DNA from 3 places in the Bacillus sp. 37MA genome. Region 1 is predicted to be linked to each of the others. Evidence: riboswitches for the same ligand, from Rfam matches in the RefSeq annotation. Region 1 holds a riboswitch; each other region holds the start of a gene.
What was found. Region 1 has a riboswitch for S-adenosylmethionine ahead of A3M5_RS0113670 (methionine ABC transporter ATP-binding protein). Riboswitches for the same ligand answer to the same signal wherever they lie in the genome.
Positions count from the first base shown of each region.

Region 2: linked by a shared signal. The riboswitch ahead of A3M5_RS0120200 (hypothetical protein) and the one ahead of A3M5_RS0113670 (methionine ABC transporter ATP-binding protein) in region 1 are both predicted to bind S-adenosylmethionine.
Region 3: linked by a shared signal. The riboswitch ahead of metE (5-methyltetrahydropteroyltriglutamate--homocysteine S-methyltransferase) and the one ahead of A3M5_RS0113670 (methionine ABC transporter ATP-binding protein) in region 1 are both predicted to bind S-adenosylmethionine.

Region 1 covers NZ_KB889752.1:2,447,872-2,452,116, forward strand. The annotation lists gene A3M5_RS0113660 (MetQ/NlpA family ABC transporter substrate-binding protein) at 160-1,011, opposite strand; gene A3M5_RS0113665 (methionine ABC transporter permease) at 1,041-1,709, opposite strand; gene A3M5_RS0113670 (methionine ABC transporter ATP-binding protein) at 1,702-2,727, opposite strand; SAM riboswitch class I at 2,801-2,905, opposite strand; gene A3M5_RS0113675 (thioredoxin family protein) at 2,982-3,290, opposite strand; gene A3M5_RS0113680 (hypothetical protein) at 3,293-3,649, opposite strand; gene gcvH (glycine cleavage system protein GcvH) at 3,744-4,127, opposite strand; gene A3M5_RS0113690 (arsenate reductase family protein) at 4,199-4,245, opposite strand, start outside.
Region 2 covers NZ_KB889752.1:3,672,064-3,676,308, reverse strand. The annotation lists gene A3M5_RS0120205 (anthranilate synthase component I family protein) at 1-1,146, opposite strand, end outside; gene A3M5_RS0120200 (hypothetical protein) at 1,211-1,633, opposite strand; SAM riboswitch class I at 1,803-1,905, opposite strand; gene A3M5_RS0120195 (carbon-nitrogen family hydrolase) at 2,006-2,782, shown strand; gene metA (homoserine O-acetyltransferase MetA) at 2,996-3,904, opposite strand; partial or broken gene A3M5_RS26255 (DNA topoisomerase III) at 4,158-4,245, opposite strand, start outside.
Region 3 covers NZ_KB889752.1:3,642,993-3,647,237, reverse strand. The annotation lists gene A3M5_RS0120075 (DMT family transporter) at 1-227, shown strand, start outside; gene metE (5-methyltetrahydropteroyltriglutamate--homocysteine S-methyltransferase) at 311-2,572, opposite strand; cobalamin riboswitch at 2,741-2,929, opposite strand; SAM riboswitch class I at 2,975-3,078, opposite strand; gene A3M5_RS0120065 (alpha-amylase) at 3,137-4,245, opposite strand, start outside.

The DNA.
Region 1 (4,245 bases):
CCGTGAGCCCGGCTCAGTCTCTCTCACATGTTGTGAGGTCCAGCATACTCTTCTATATTTCCTCATTCGCAAAATATAAACGATATCCTCTTGAATTCGCAATTATTTGAAAATTTAGCATAAAAAACGCCTGGCTCGCAGCCAGACGTTTCTAACGTTTTATTTGTTGACCGGTACGAATGCCCCGCCCCACTCTTCCAACATAAAGTCTTCAATTTCTTGAGAGTGAAGAACATCAACAAGTGCTTTAATTTTTTCTTTGTCTTCATCGCCGGCACGTACAGCGATAATATTTGCGTATGGTGAGTCTTTTCCTTCAAGAGCAATTGCATCTTCGAGTGGGTTCAAGCCGGCATCTACCGCATAGTTTGAGTTAATCATGACGGCATCACCTTCATCGTTATTATAAATTTGTGGAAGCAAAGCAGGTTCATAATCATAGTCGAATTTCAAATTCTTTTTGTTTTCAGCAATATCATCGAGTGTCGCTGATTCTTTCACCACACCGTCTTTCAATGTAATTAATCCTGCTTCTTCAAAAAGAGCCAAAACACGTCCATGATCCGCAACAGATGAACTTAAAATAATTTTCGCTCCATCTGGAAGTTCTTTTAAACTTTTGTATTTTTTAGAATAAACGCCAATAGGTTCAACATGGATACCCCCAGCGTTCACAAAATCATAGCCATGTTCTTTTTTTTGAACTTCAAGGTAAGGAACGTGTTGGAAGTAGTTCGCATCCACTTCTCCTTCATCTAACACTTTATTCGGCAAAACGTAGTCTTGAAATGTTTCTACTTCAAGTGTATATCCTTTTTCCTTTAATGCAGCTTTTGCCTCTTCTAAAATAACTGCATGAGGTACGGGACTTGCCGCTACAACAATTGTTTTGTCCTCTTCTGATGTACCAGAATCTGCTTTTTCTTTATCTGTTGATTCTTCCCCACCTCCGCATGCTGCCAAAGCAAGCACGATCGCGGCTGTTAAAAACCCGAGAAGCCATTTTTTCATCATGTCATTCCTCCTGAAAATATTTTATCTTATCGTTTATCCAGTTTTCGTGTGAACGTGTCCCCGATAAACTGAATGATAAACACAATAATGAGTATAACGATTGTCGCCATCAGTGTCACATCATTACGGCTACGCTGGAATCCGTCTAAAAAGGCGAGATTTCCTAGTCCTCCTGCCCCAATGACACCCGCCATCGCTGTGTAACCCACAAGGGCAATCGCTGTGACGGTGAGTCCTGAAACGAGTGCTGGCAACGATTCTGGGATGAGCACTTTTCGAATAATCGTACTTGTGGATGCCCCCATTGCTCTTGCCGCTTCAATCACACCTTTATCAATTTCACGCAGCGCAATTTCAACCATGCGTGCATAAAATGGGGCCGCTCCGATAATAAGTGCCGGCAACGCCGCATTTTCACCGATAATCGTGCCGATAATCGCTTTCGTAAACGGAATGAGCAGGACGATTAAAATGATAAATGGAATTGAGCGGAAGACATTGACAATAACCGCCGTGATGCCATAGACCGCTTTATTTTCCCACAGCTGTCCTTTCGATGTTAAAAAGAGCAATAAGCCGAGCAAAAGGCCGAGAACGAATGTGATAACGACAGAAATGCTCGTCATATAAAGCGTCTGAAGTGTCGCTTCCCACATTTTGTCCCAGTCTACATTTGGAAACCATTGTTCAATCATACATAATAACCTCCGAATCTACTTGCTGCGCATCTAAAAACGCCACTGCTTTGTCGACTTCAGAAGCATTACCGGTTAAATGGACGAACAATGTTCCGTATGCACCATTTTGCGTCTGTGAAATTTTCCCTTGCAAAATGTTGACCGCGACATCAAAGCGTCGAATAATTTCTGTAATGACCGGCTGTTCAGTCGATACACCGACGAACGTCAATTTAACAATTTTTCCATCTGGGTGTGCCTCTACTAAATGACGGACTGTTTCTTTCGACTCTTCCGGCTCCGTCACCTGCTGGACAAATCGTTTTGTAATTAACTGTTCAGGGCGGCGGAATACATCAAGCACCGGGCCCATTTCAACGATTTTACCTGCTTCCATTACCGCAACACGATGACAAATTTTGCGGATAACGTGCATTTCATGTGTAATAAGCACGATTGTCAGCCCGAGGCGTTCATTAATATCGACGAGTAATTCTAAGATGGAATCCGTCGTCTGTGGGTCAAGCGCCGATGTTGCTTCATCACATAATAATACTTTCGGGTTATTTGCGAGTGCCCGAGCGATACCTACACGCTGCTTCTGGCCGCCTGACAATTGCGAAGGATAGGAGTCCCCGCGTCCATCAAGACCGACAAGCTCGATCAATTCATTCACACGTTTGTCCCGTTCCGCTTTTGACACGCCCGCAATTTCAAGCGGAAACGCAATATTTTCGCGCACTGTGCGAGACCAAAGTAAATTGAAGTGTTGAAAAATCATACCGATTTCTTGGCGCGCTTTCCGTAATTCGCCGCCTTTAATTTTTGATACCGTCCGCCCTGCAACGGTTACAGATCCTTCCGTCGGTGCCTCAAGGCCGTTCAACATGCGGATAAGCGTACTTTTACCTGCGCCGCTATAGCCGATCATACCGAAAATCTCGCCTTCTAAAATGGAAAGATTTATATCGTCAACGGCCGTAACGGGGCCATTTTTTGTTTGAAATATTTTCTTTACCTGTTCAATTAAAATCATGTTGTTAACTCCTTTTCACAAAAAAAGCCTGTCTGCGGATAATAACAGAAAGGCAGTGCGTAAAGTTCCCTTTCTCTCATCTCTCGAAGCACATTGCTTTGTGTGATTTGGCACCTTTTCTAAAAAAGATGGTTGCCGGGCTTCATCGGGCACATCCCTCAGCCTCTCTTGATAAGAGTTATTATGAATATGAATGGATTCTACCACCGGAATGACAGTTATGTCAACAGCAAAAATGTATATTTTTTACATTTTTATCCTATTTGAAAATGAGACATTATTTCTTCATATATATAGGGAACTGACTGAAAAGCGTAAATTTTCTTTTTAAGTTTTCCTTCTGACATTAAAAGTAAACAAGGAACGCTTTCAATCGCAAATTCGCGGGCAATGTCTTCATGATAATTTAAATCAATCCGCTCAAGCGGCAAATCAATGTTCATCGCTTCAACAATATCAAGCATTCTGCCGGCTACTTGGCATGTGCCGCACATCGGCGTGTACACATATAAAGCCGCTTTGGGGGCGGCTAAAAAATCGTAAATTGATTGAACTGTTTTCATTGTTATGGCAATCCTTCTTTCTCTAAAAACTCCCCGCGTACATCGATATTCGCCGCCATTAAAACAGACGCAAGATCGCGATGAGGGACAGAGGCGACTTCTTTATATCTACGGTCAATATAGAGATGACGGGCATGAGGCAACTCACGTTTAAACTGACGGCGCAGCTTTTCACCCGATGCATCTGCATCGACTAAAATGTACACATCCCGCTCGAACAATTCATCTACAAGTTCATCTAGACGCGATATGCCAATCGTCCCATTCGTACAAATGATGTCTACCGGTTCTTTCACAATTTCAGCCACTCGTTTACGATCGGATAACCCTTCGACGATAATTGCTTTTTCCAGAATCATCACCATCACCCCGCTGCACGTTGTTAACTCTATTTTCACTCGTTTCCGGGAAAAAAGCAAAGTAAAAAAGACCGGCAATGGACCGGCCCGGCAATTACTCTTCTTTTACTCTTTCTTCGTACTGCGCTGCTGTCATCAATTTGTCAATTTGTGACGCATCAGACGGCTCAATTAAAATCATCCATGCTTTATCGTAAGCAGATTCATTTACGAACTCAGGACTGTCTTCAAGTTCTTCGTTGATTTCAATAACTTTTCCGCTGATCGGTGCGTACAACTCTGAAACTGTTTTAACGGATTCTACGCTTCCGAACGGCTCGTCAACCTTAATTTCATCACCAACAGCTGGCAGCTCAACAAATACAATATCACCTAGTTCAGATTGCGCAAAATCAGTAATGCCGATGCGCACGTTCCCCTCTTCTTGTTTCACCCATTCATGTTCTTCAGAATAACGCAGCTCTTTAGGCACATTCATTTGTTTATACCTCCAGATTAAAATAAGTATACTCTACACTTTACTGATTCATCAGACAGAATGCAAGATCATCATTGCCACTTCGCATTATATTCATCTTCTTTAAAACCAACCGTTA
Region 2 (4,245 bases), 1.2 Mb from region 1:
TTCAAGCTCTTCAATAATTTCCATCGTCCTCACTTTAGGTGCACCGGTAATCGTGCCACCAGGGAAGACTGCGTCGATGACATCCGCATTCGTTTTACCTTCAGCGAGTTCGCCGCGCACGTTTGAGACGATGTGCATCACATGTGAGTATTTTTCAATGACCATAAATTCATTTACTTCAACCGTGCCATACCGGGACACACGGCCGAGATCATTTCGCTCTAAATCGACAAGCATCACATGTTCCGCCCGCTCTTTTTCATTGTTGATCAGTTCTGCTGCAAGCTGCTCATCTTCCATATCATCTTTTCCGCGAGAGCGTGTTCCAGCAATTGGGCGTGTCGAGAGCTTAGTACCATTTTTTTTCACGAGCAATTCCGGCGATCCTGACACAATTTGAAAATCAGGTGTTTGAATGTACGCCATATACGGCGATGGATTCAATTCACGCAGCTTTGCATAAACGGCAAGCGGCGGCACATCGAGTGCTTTCGACCGGCGCACTGATAAATTGACTTGGAATACATCTCCTGCCGCAATGTATTCACGCACTTGCTCAACAGCATGTTTAAACAGCTCTTCTGGAAACGATACGTCCGTACTGCCTTTCGATTTAGCTTGCGACCAATTATTGGTTGGTTCAGCCAAATCAAGCCAACTAGCGAATAATTCATCCAGTCCCTCATCCGTTTCACCCATTTTCATGACAAATAATTCGTTCGTTTCATGATCGAATGCCGCCCATTCATCAAACAGCAAAAACTGTACATCGGGAAGGTCAATGTCTTGCTTCGCTACCCTAGGGAGCACTTCAATGAACCGGACATAATCGTAACTGATCCAGCCCACCGCACCGCCTTGAAAGTCTGGGAGATCATCCCGTTTCGATATGTTTCGCTCGTTTAAAAGCTGGATCAACATATGAAGCGGGTTCCCTTTAAACAGCTTCTCTTGCCCTTTTTCTTGCAAAAGAAGTCCTTCAGTTGTAGACGTCGCAATAGCCGATGGCTTCATTCCTGCAAAGCTATAGCGTCCTCCGCGTCCGCTTTCAAGCAAGGCATGATGCGGTTCATTTTTCGTCAGTACTGTATATTGAGTGAAAAATTGATCTTTATTGTAGGTTGTTTTACGGTAAAAAATGTTCACGTGGTGCCACCTTTCACAATGTTCTACATTCATCATAATACGGGCGGCACTTGTTTGGGAATGGTTATTTTACAGCAATGAAGCGGTTAACAATAACAGGAAATTCAGCTATCATGAGTTCCGTCCAACCATTTAAAACAGCTTCACGCGCGTTCTGAGCCGTCAGCTGCTGAAATAAAATCGTCGTAAAGCCGACCGCTTTCAAACGCTCCCAGTAGCCTGGGAGTGTTTCCGCGTATGGAAAGTCGGAAGCGGGTGGAAGTGAGCTTGCTTCGGCGAAATCGACGACGAAACGGCCGCCTACCTTGAGCACATCGTATGCCTGTGCCGTCCACTGTGCTCCTTCTGCATATCCGTGAATCGACAGCGGAGCCGCGACTGTATCAAATTCATTTTGCTTTATTTGTGAAAAGATAGCTACGGGCAGGACAATCGCACCGGCATCTGAACATCGCGCCGTTAATGTTTCTGAGCCGCCGATAACCATGATTCGCTCTCCTTGTTGCGGTTGAATAGTATTGTATAAATTGCCTAATGTGATTTTCAACTCTTTTTCCTGTTTTATTTTTTCTGCGACTGCTATGGCAAGCCCTCCCTTTTAAAATATAAAAATCCCTCTTCCTGAGAATATGGAAGAGGGATTCGTCTATGTATTCCTCTTATCTCTCAGCCGTAACTGCAAGATTTAGCACCGTGCCTAAAAATAGGTCGGTTGCCGGGTGTCATCGGGCTTGTCCCTCCACCTGCTCTTGATAAGATGTATTAAATTGTCCGTTTATTATGTAAGATGGATTATGGCACGTTTCATTTTCTCTGTCAACCATGATACAATTTTCAAAAAGAAGCGGAGGCTAGGGAAATGAAAATAGCTTGTTTACAGATAGACATCGCCTTTGGTAATCCAGATTTGAATTATAAACGCGCGGCAGACTATTTGAAAAAAGCACATGAAGCAGGGTGTGAACTCGCGGTCTTGCCCGAGTTATGGACGACTGGTTACGACTTAACGCGGCTTGATGAGATCGCTGATACCGGTGCTTCGCGGACAAAAGCATTTTTGTCTGATGCAGCGAAAAAATATAGAATGCATATCGTTGGCGGTTCGATTGCAAATGACACGGATGACGGCGTGAAAAACACGATGATCATTGTGAATCATCACGGTGAGGTCGTAAAAGAGTATAGCAAATTGCATTTGTTCCGTTTGATGAACGAAGAAAAGTATTTGGCTGCGGGTGATACGGACGGACTGTTTGAATTGGACGGCGAAAAAATGGCCGGATTTATTTGCTATGACATTCGGTTCCCAGAGTGGTTCCGAAAGCACGTCTTAAATGGCGCACGTGTGTTGTTTGTACCGGCAGAGTGGCCCCTCGCTCGTGTCGATCATTGGCGCACATTGTTAATTGCCCGAGCAATTGAAAACCAGGCGTATGTCGTTGCGTGCAACCGTGTAGGCTCTGATCCAGATAATCAATTCGCCGGACATTCGATCATTGTTGGGCCGTGGGGCGAAGTGATTGCAGAAGCAGGTAAAGAGGAAGAAATGCTGATTGGTGAAATTGACTTTGATGCGATTGACGAAATTCGGAGCCGCATTCCGGTATTCGAAGACAGACTCGAGTCATTTTATTAATTGTTGAGCGCCCCGATCAGTGTCGGTGGCGCTTTTCTTATTGAATGATGATCACCCATACCGATTTCTGACCATTCATCTCATTTCATGACCACCCATATCGATAGATCAAAGGCTATAAACGCGACGTCTGTCGCAACACCTTTGTTAGTACATCCTGTACGTCAAAAAACCTATCCATCAGCTATGGACAGGTTTTCGGGTCTTACCCTTTCATTTCCACTCGTACGGCGTCTCCTGATAGACATAGTAGTTAAGCCAGTTGTAGTAGAGCAAATGCGCGTGCGAGCGCCATTTGTTTAGTGGGCGTTTTGATGCGTCGTTATCTGGAAAGTAGTTTTCTGGCATCGCGATATCGATACCTTTGGCACAGTCTCTCTCATATTCTTCTGCGAGCGTAGTCGCGTCATACTCCAAATGGCCAGTGATCATAATGTTTCGTGCGTCTTTTGACATCATGAGAAGCGGTCCGGCTTCCGGTGACGATGCGAGCAAAACCAAGTCTTCATTTGCTTCGATCGCTTCCTGACTCACATCTGTATAACGCGATACCGGCGAATAAAACTCGTCGTCAAAACCGCGTAACAATTTAATAGTCGGGTCAGTAATCGTATGTTTATATATACCAGAACATTTACCCGGTAGTTCATATTTATCAATGCCGTAATGATGATACAACGCTGCCTGGGCACCCCAGCAAATATGCAATGTCGATGTGACATTTGTTTTTGCCCAATTCATAATATCCTGTAATTCCGGCCAATAGTTAACCTTTTCAAAATCCATCAGCTCAACCGGTGCGCCTGTAATAATCAGTCCATCGTAGCGGCGGCTTTTCACTTCTTCTAGTGTCGTATAAAATTGCTCAAGATGTGATTTGCTTACGTTTTTTGACTCATATGTCGCTGTATATAAAAACGAAACATTTACTTGCAGCGGTGTATTGCCGAGCAATCGCAGCAAATGAGCTTCCGTTTTTTCTTTTTCCGGCATTAAGTTCAAAATAAGGATATTGAGCGGGCGGATATCCTGCATCCGAGCACGATCCGCGTCCATAATGAAAATATTCTCTTTTTCAAGAACCTCACGTGCCGGTAGCTGATATGGTATGTTAATTGGCATTTAGTTTCCCCCCTGGTTTACATTTTCATTAAATATAAGCGAAGACACCTGTTCATTGGAAATACACATTTGGATAACACGAAGACTAAAAGTACGACGTTAATCGTACTGCCTTCATAACTCACATCGCGAGGTCCTCGAACCAAGAGCGTCCTTAGCTAGACATTATAATAATTATAGGCACCTTTCCCGAAAAAAAACAACCGTTCCTAATTATTATTTTTTGATAATAATTAGGAACGGTTTTTGCTCATTATAATTTTAAATTTTTCAAAGCATCGGCAAGTGCTGTGTTAATCGGTTCATCCTTTTGCTGCTTTTTCAAGTATTGATTCACATCA
Region 3 (4,245 bases), 1.2 Mb from region 1:
ATGCTCTTTATTACATGATTCTTTCCTTTGGGTTGAGCTTTCTGATGTTATCTTATGCAATGAAAGAAATCCCGATGGGAATGGCTTATGCGATTTGGACAGGTATTGGCACCGTTGGTTCTGCCGTACTAGGAATGTGTTTATTTGGTGAATCAAGAGATTGGACAAGAATACTATGCATTGCCGTTATTTTAATCTCTGCCGTTGGCTTAAAATTAACCGCTTAAAAGGAAACTACAGACAATCGCTTTCAAAATGAAGCTTTTGTCTGCAGGCTAAAAGGTTCCTGCGAATGCAGGAACCTTTTTCATTAAACGCTGGCTTTTATTTGTTCACGCACTTCTTTTGCCGCTTCGACCATCACCTTTAAGGCAGCGATTGTTTCTTCTTCTTTACGTGTCTTCAGTCCACAATCCGGATTGACCCAAAATTGCTTCGGATCAAGTACGCGTAACGCACGACTGATGTTTTGAATTATTTCTTCTTTCATCGGCACCCGCGGACTGTGAATGTCATAGACACCAAGCCCGATTTCTTTATCATAATGGTAGCTTTCAAATGCGCTGATCAACTCGCCATGGCTTCTTGACGTTTCAATTGAAATAACGTCCGCATCCATCGCAGAAATGCTGTCAATGATCTTTTCAAAATCAGAATAGCACATATGCGTGTGAATTTGCGTGTCTGGCTCCACCGTTGAGACAGATAACTTAAATGCCTTGACCGCGTAATTAAGATACTCTTGCTCATTTCGTTTTTTCAACGGAAGCCCTTCTCGGATCGCCGGTTCATCCACTTGAATCATATGGATGCCCTGTGTTTCAAGTGCTTTTACTTCTTTCCGAAGAGCAAGCGCAATTTGATTCATCACGGTCGCCTTTGGCACATCTTCACGAACGAATGACCAGTTAAAAATCGTCACCGGCCCTGTCAGCATTCCTTTTACAGGACGGCTTGTCAAAGACTGTGCATATACGGTTTCTTTTACTGTCAGCTCATTAATAAAATCAACATCCCCGTAAATAACCGGCGGCTTTACACAACGCGAGCCGTACGACTGCACCCAGGCAAACTGTGTAAAATAAAAACCTTTCAGCTTTTCACCAAAAAATTCAACCATGTCCGTCCGTTCAAATTCACCGTGAACGAGAACATCGAGATCCAGCTTTTCTTGAATGTCAATCCACTTTTTCATTTCCTGTTTGATAAACGACGCATAATCAGCTGCTGATAGTTCATTTTTACGCCATTGCTGACGTTTTTTCCTTACTTCTGTTGTTTGTGGGAAACTTCCAATCGTCGTTGTCGGTAATAAAGGCAGCTGGAACTTTTCACGCTGTAATACTTGTCGTTCAGCAAATGGACGTGACCTGTCTCCTGTATCAAGTTCCGCTTGCTTCACTTCTTTTTGAACGTGAACACTATCTCTTCCTGGAATAACAGGTGCTACATAATTCAGCAATTCTTTTTCACGAAGCGCTGATTGCAATAATTGAAGTTCATCCAGCTTTTCGTTCGCAAACGCGAGTCCCTCTTTTAGAAATTCAGGCATTTTCGCTTCCGATTCTGTCGTAACCGGCACGTGCAAAAGGCTGCATGATGGCTGTATGATTAGACGTTCTTCACTCGTATGGGCTGTAAGTGATTTTAGCAGCTCCCACTGTTCACGCACATCCGCTCTCCAAATATTTCGTCCGTTAATCACACCGGCAAAAAGAACTTTTTCTTCCGGAAACCCCTTTTCTTCAATGCTTGATGCATTTTCTCCCCGATCATGAACAAAATCAAGCCCGAACCCGTCAACTGGAAGTGACGTGACAAACGTGTAGTCATCGATTGAATCAAAATACGTCTGAATAAGAAGGCGACTCGTTCCTTTCGCTTTTGAAAGAGCATCGTATACATTTGTAACAATTTCTTTTTCTTCTTCTGTCAGCGTGAATTGTAGCGATGGATCGTCAATTTGAATCCAATCAGCACCTGCTTCACTTAACTCACGAATGACCGTTTCATAATGCGGCAGCAGCGCATAAACAGTGGATCCAAATTCTTCTGGCGTATAGCCCTTTCCTAGCTTCACAAATGTGAACGGGCTAATGACCACAGGCTTCCCTGTAATACCCGCTTCATTTTTTGCTTCTAAAAACAGGTCAAGCGGACGATTATGCACAAGCAATGGCGTGCATTTGTTTAATTCCGGAACGATATAGTGATAGTTTGTATTAAACCATTTGGTCATTTCCATAGCTACAGCTTGTTTTGACCCGCGTGCCATTTGAAAATATAGATCAAGCGATACACTGCCTCCATCGTATTCAAAACGTTCCGGTACAAGGCCAAACATCGAAGCCGTATCAAGGACATGATCATAAAAACTAAAGTCTCCGACCGGAATCATGTCGATTCCTTTTTCTTTCTGGATGCGTAAATAGCCAAGGCGAAGTTCTTTCATTTCCTGCAAAAAATCCGTTTGTTTCGTTTCACCGGACCAGTATTTTTCAATAGACCGTTTCCATTCTCTTTTTTCTCCAATGCGCGGGTATCCCGATACTGACGTTAAATAACTGTTCATTTTCTTCACTCCTGTAAGATGATTTCCCTCAAATTATGGTGATTTCCATAAAAAAGCTCTCTTTCTGTAACAGAAAGAGAGCAGAATATAAATCAACCGGGATTGAGATCATCATACATCGCGGCATTCATCATTTTCGACCACTCCTCTCTATAACGCGTAGAGCATAAAAAGTGCGTACATATGGCAGGTCTCCTGACTCTGGTTCAGCGTTTTTCATTCCTTCCCATTTCAAATGAAACAGTGGTTTTATGAAAAACTCCCCATTACAGTGGCGCGACCGTACCGGACTTTCACCGGACTTCCCTTTTAAGAAATGCTGAACTGCTGCATTTCACCATATGCTTGTATTAAATTAAAAAACTTCCTACTCGAAAACAGGAAGTTTATTTCATCATAAACCTCTCATTTCCCAAAGCGATCATGCTTTGCTGGAATTAGCACCTTTCATTTCTGATGGTTGCCGGGCTTCATAGGGCCAGTCCCTCCGCCGCTCTTTATAAGAGTATATATTCTTTTTAATGATTACGAAGATTCTATCATGCACTTTTTTTTGTGTCAACTTTATTCGACATCTTTCTCTGGTAGTCCCCAGACAGAAACGCCGCCTGCATTAACCGGGAATGTTGCCCAGCCACCTTCATCAATTTCAATAATGTCTTCACGCGTTTTCACGAAATCAACCCATTTTTCTCCGGCACGTTCTTCACCGACAAACATTCTTTTTTGACCGCCTTCCTCGCTGTTATTAATGACAACAGCGCAGCCTGAACGTTCGATTTCTTCAACGCCGCGCCGCACCCAGCCGATTGTATTTGGATGGTCAAAATAGTCTTCTTGATCCCCATATGCTTTATGTAATCGACTATATAATAATGGATCGATCGCTTCTTTTTTACCTTTGATCGGTTTCTCGCCGCCAATACCATAGTAATCCCCATAAAATACACATGGGTAGCCATCTTTACGAAGCAGTGTCAGTGCATAAGCGCTTTGTTTAAACCAGTCGGCTAAAAAGGATTCCAACGATTCATTCGGCTGCGTATCATGGTTATCAACGAATGTGACCGCGTTTTGAGGATAGGTTTCAACGATCGTTCCCTTGAATATTTCCCGCAAATCATACTTAGCACCTTGCTGTGAGGCACCGTATAGATTATATTTAAGCGGTACGTCAAACAAATGAATACGGCCGTCTGCTTCTTTAATCATATGTTCACAATCATCCAGTTCTGGTACCCAAAACTCGCCGACGAAAAAGAAATCCTTGCCTCGCTCATCCTGTACTTCTTTCGTAAATTGATCAATAAATTCATAATCAATATGTTTAATGGCATCCAAGCGGTAGCCGTCACAATTAAGCGTTTTAGCCATCCACTTACCCCATCGGATCATTTCTTCACGCACTTTCGGGTGGTTATAATCAATGTTCGCAAACATTAAGTAGTCATAATTGCCAAATTCATCATCGACATTTTCATTCCACTTTTTATGCTCGCCTTCAATGCGAAAAATACCGGTCCGGTCTTCTTTTGCATTATAATCCGTGCCGTTAAAATGTTCAAAAGTCCATTCAAAATCAGAATATTTGCCTTTTCGTCCGGGAAACGTAAATTTCGTCCAGCCTTCAATATCAAATGGCTTTTCTGAAATAATTTTTTTCCGGTCTTTCT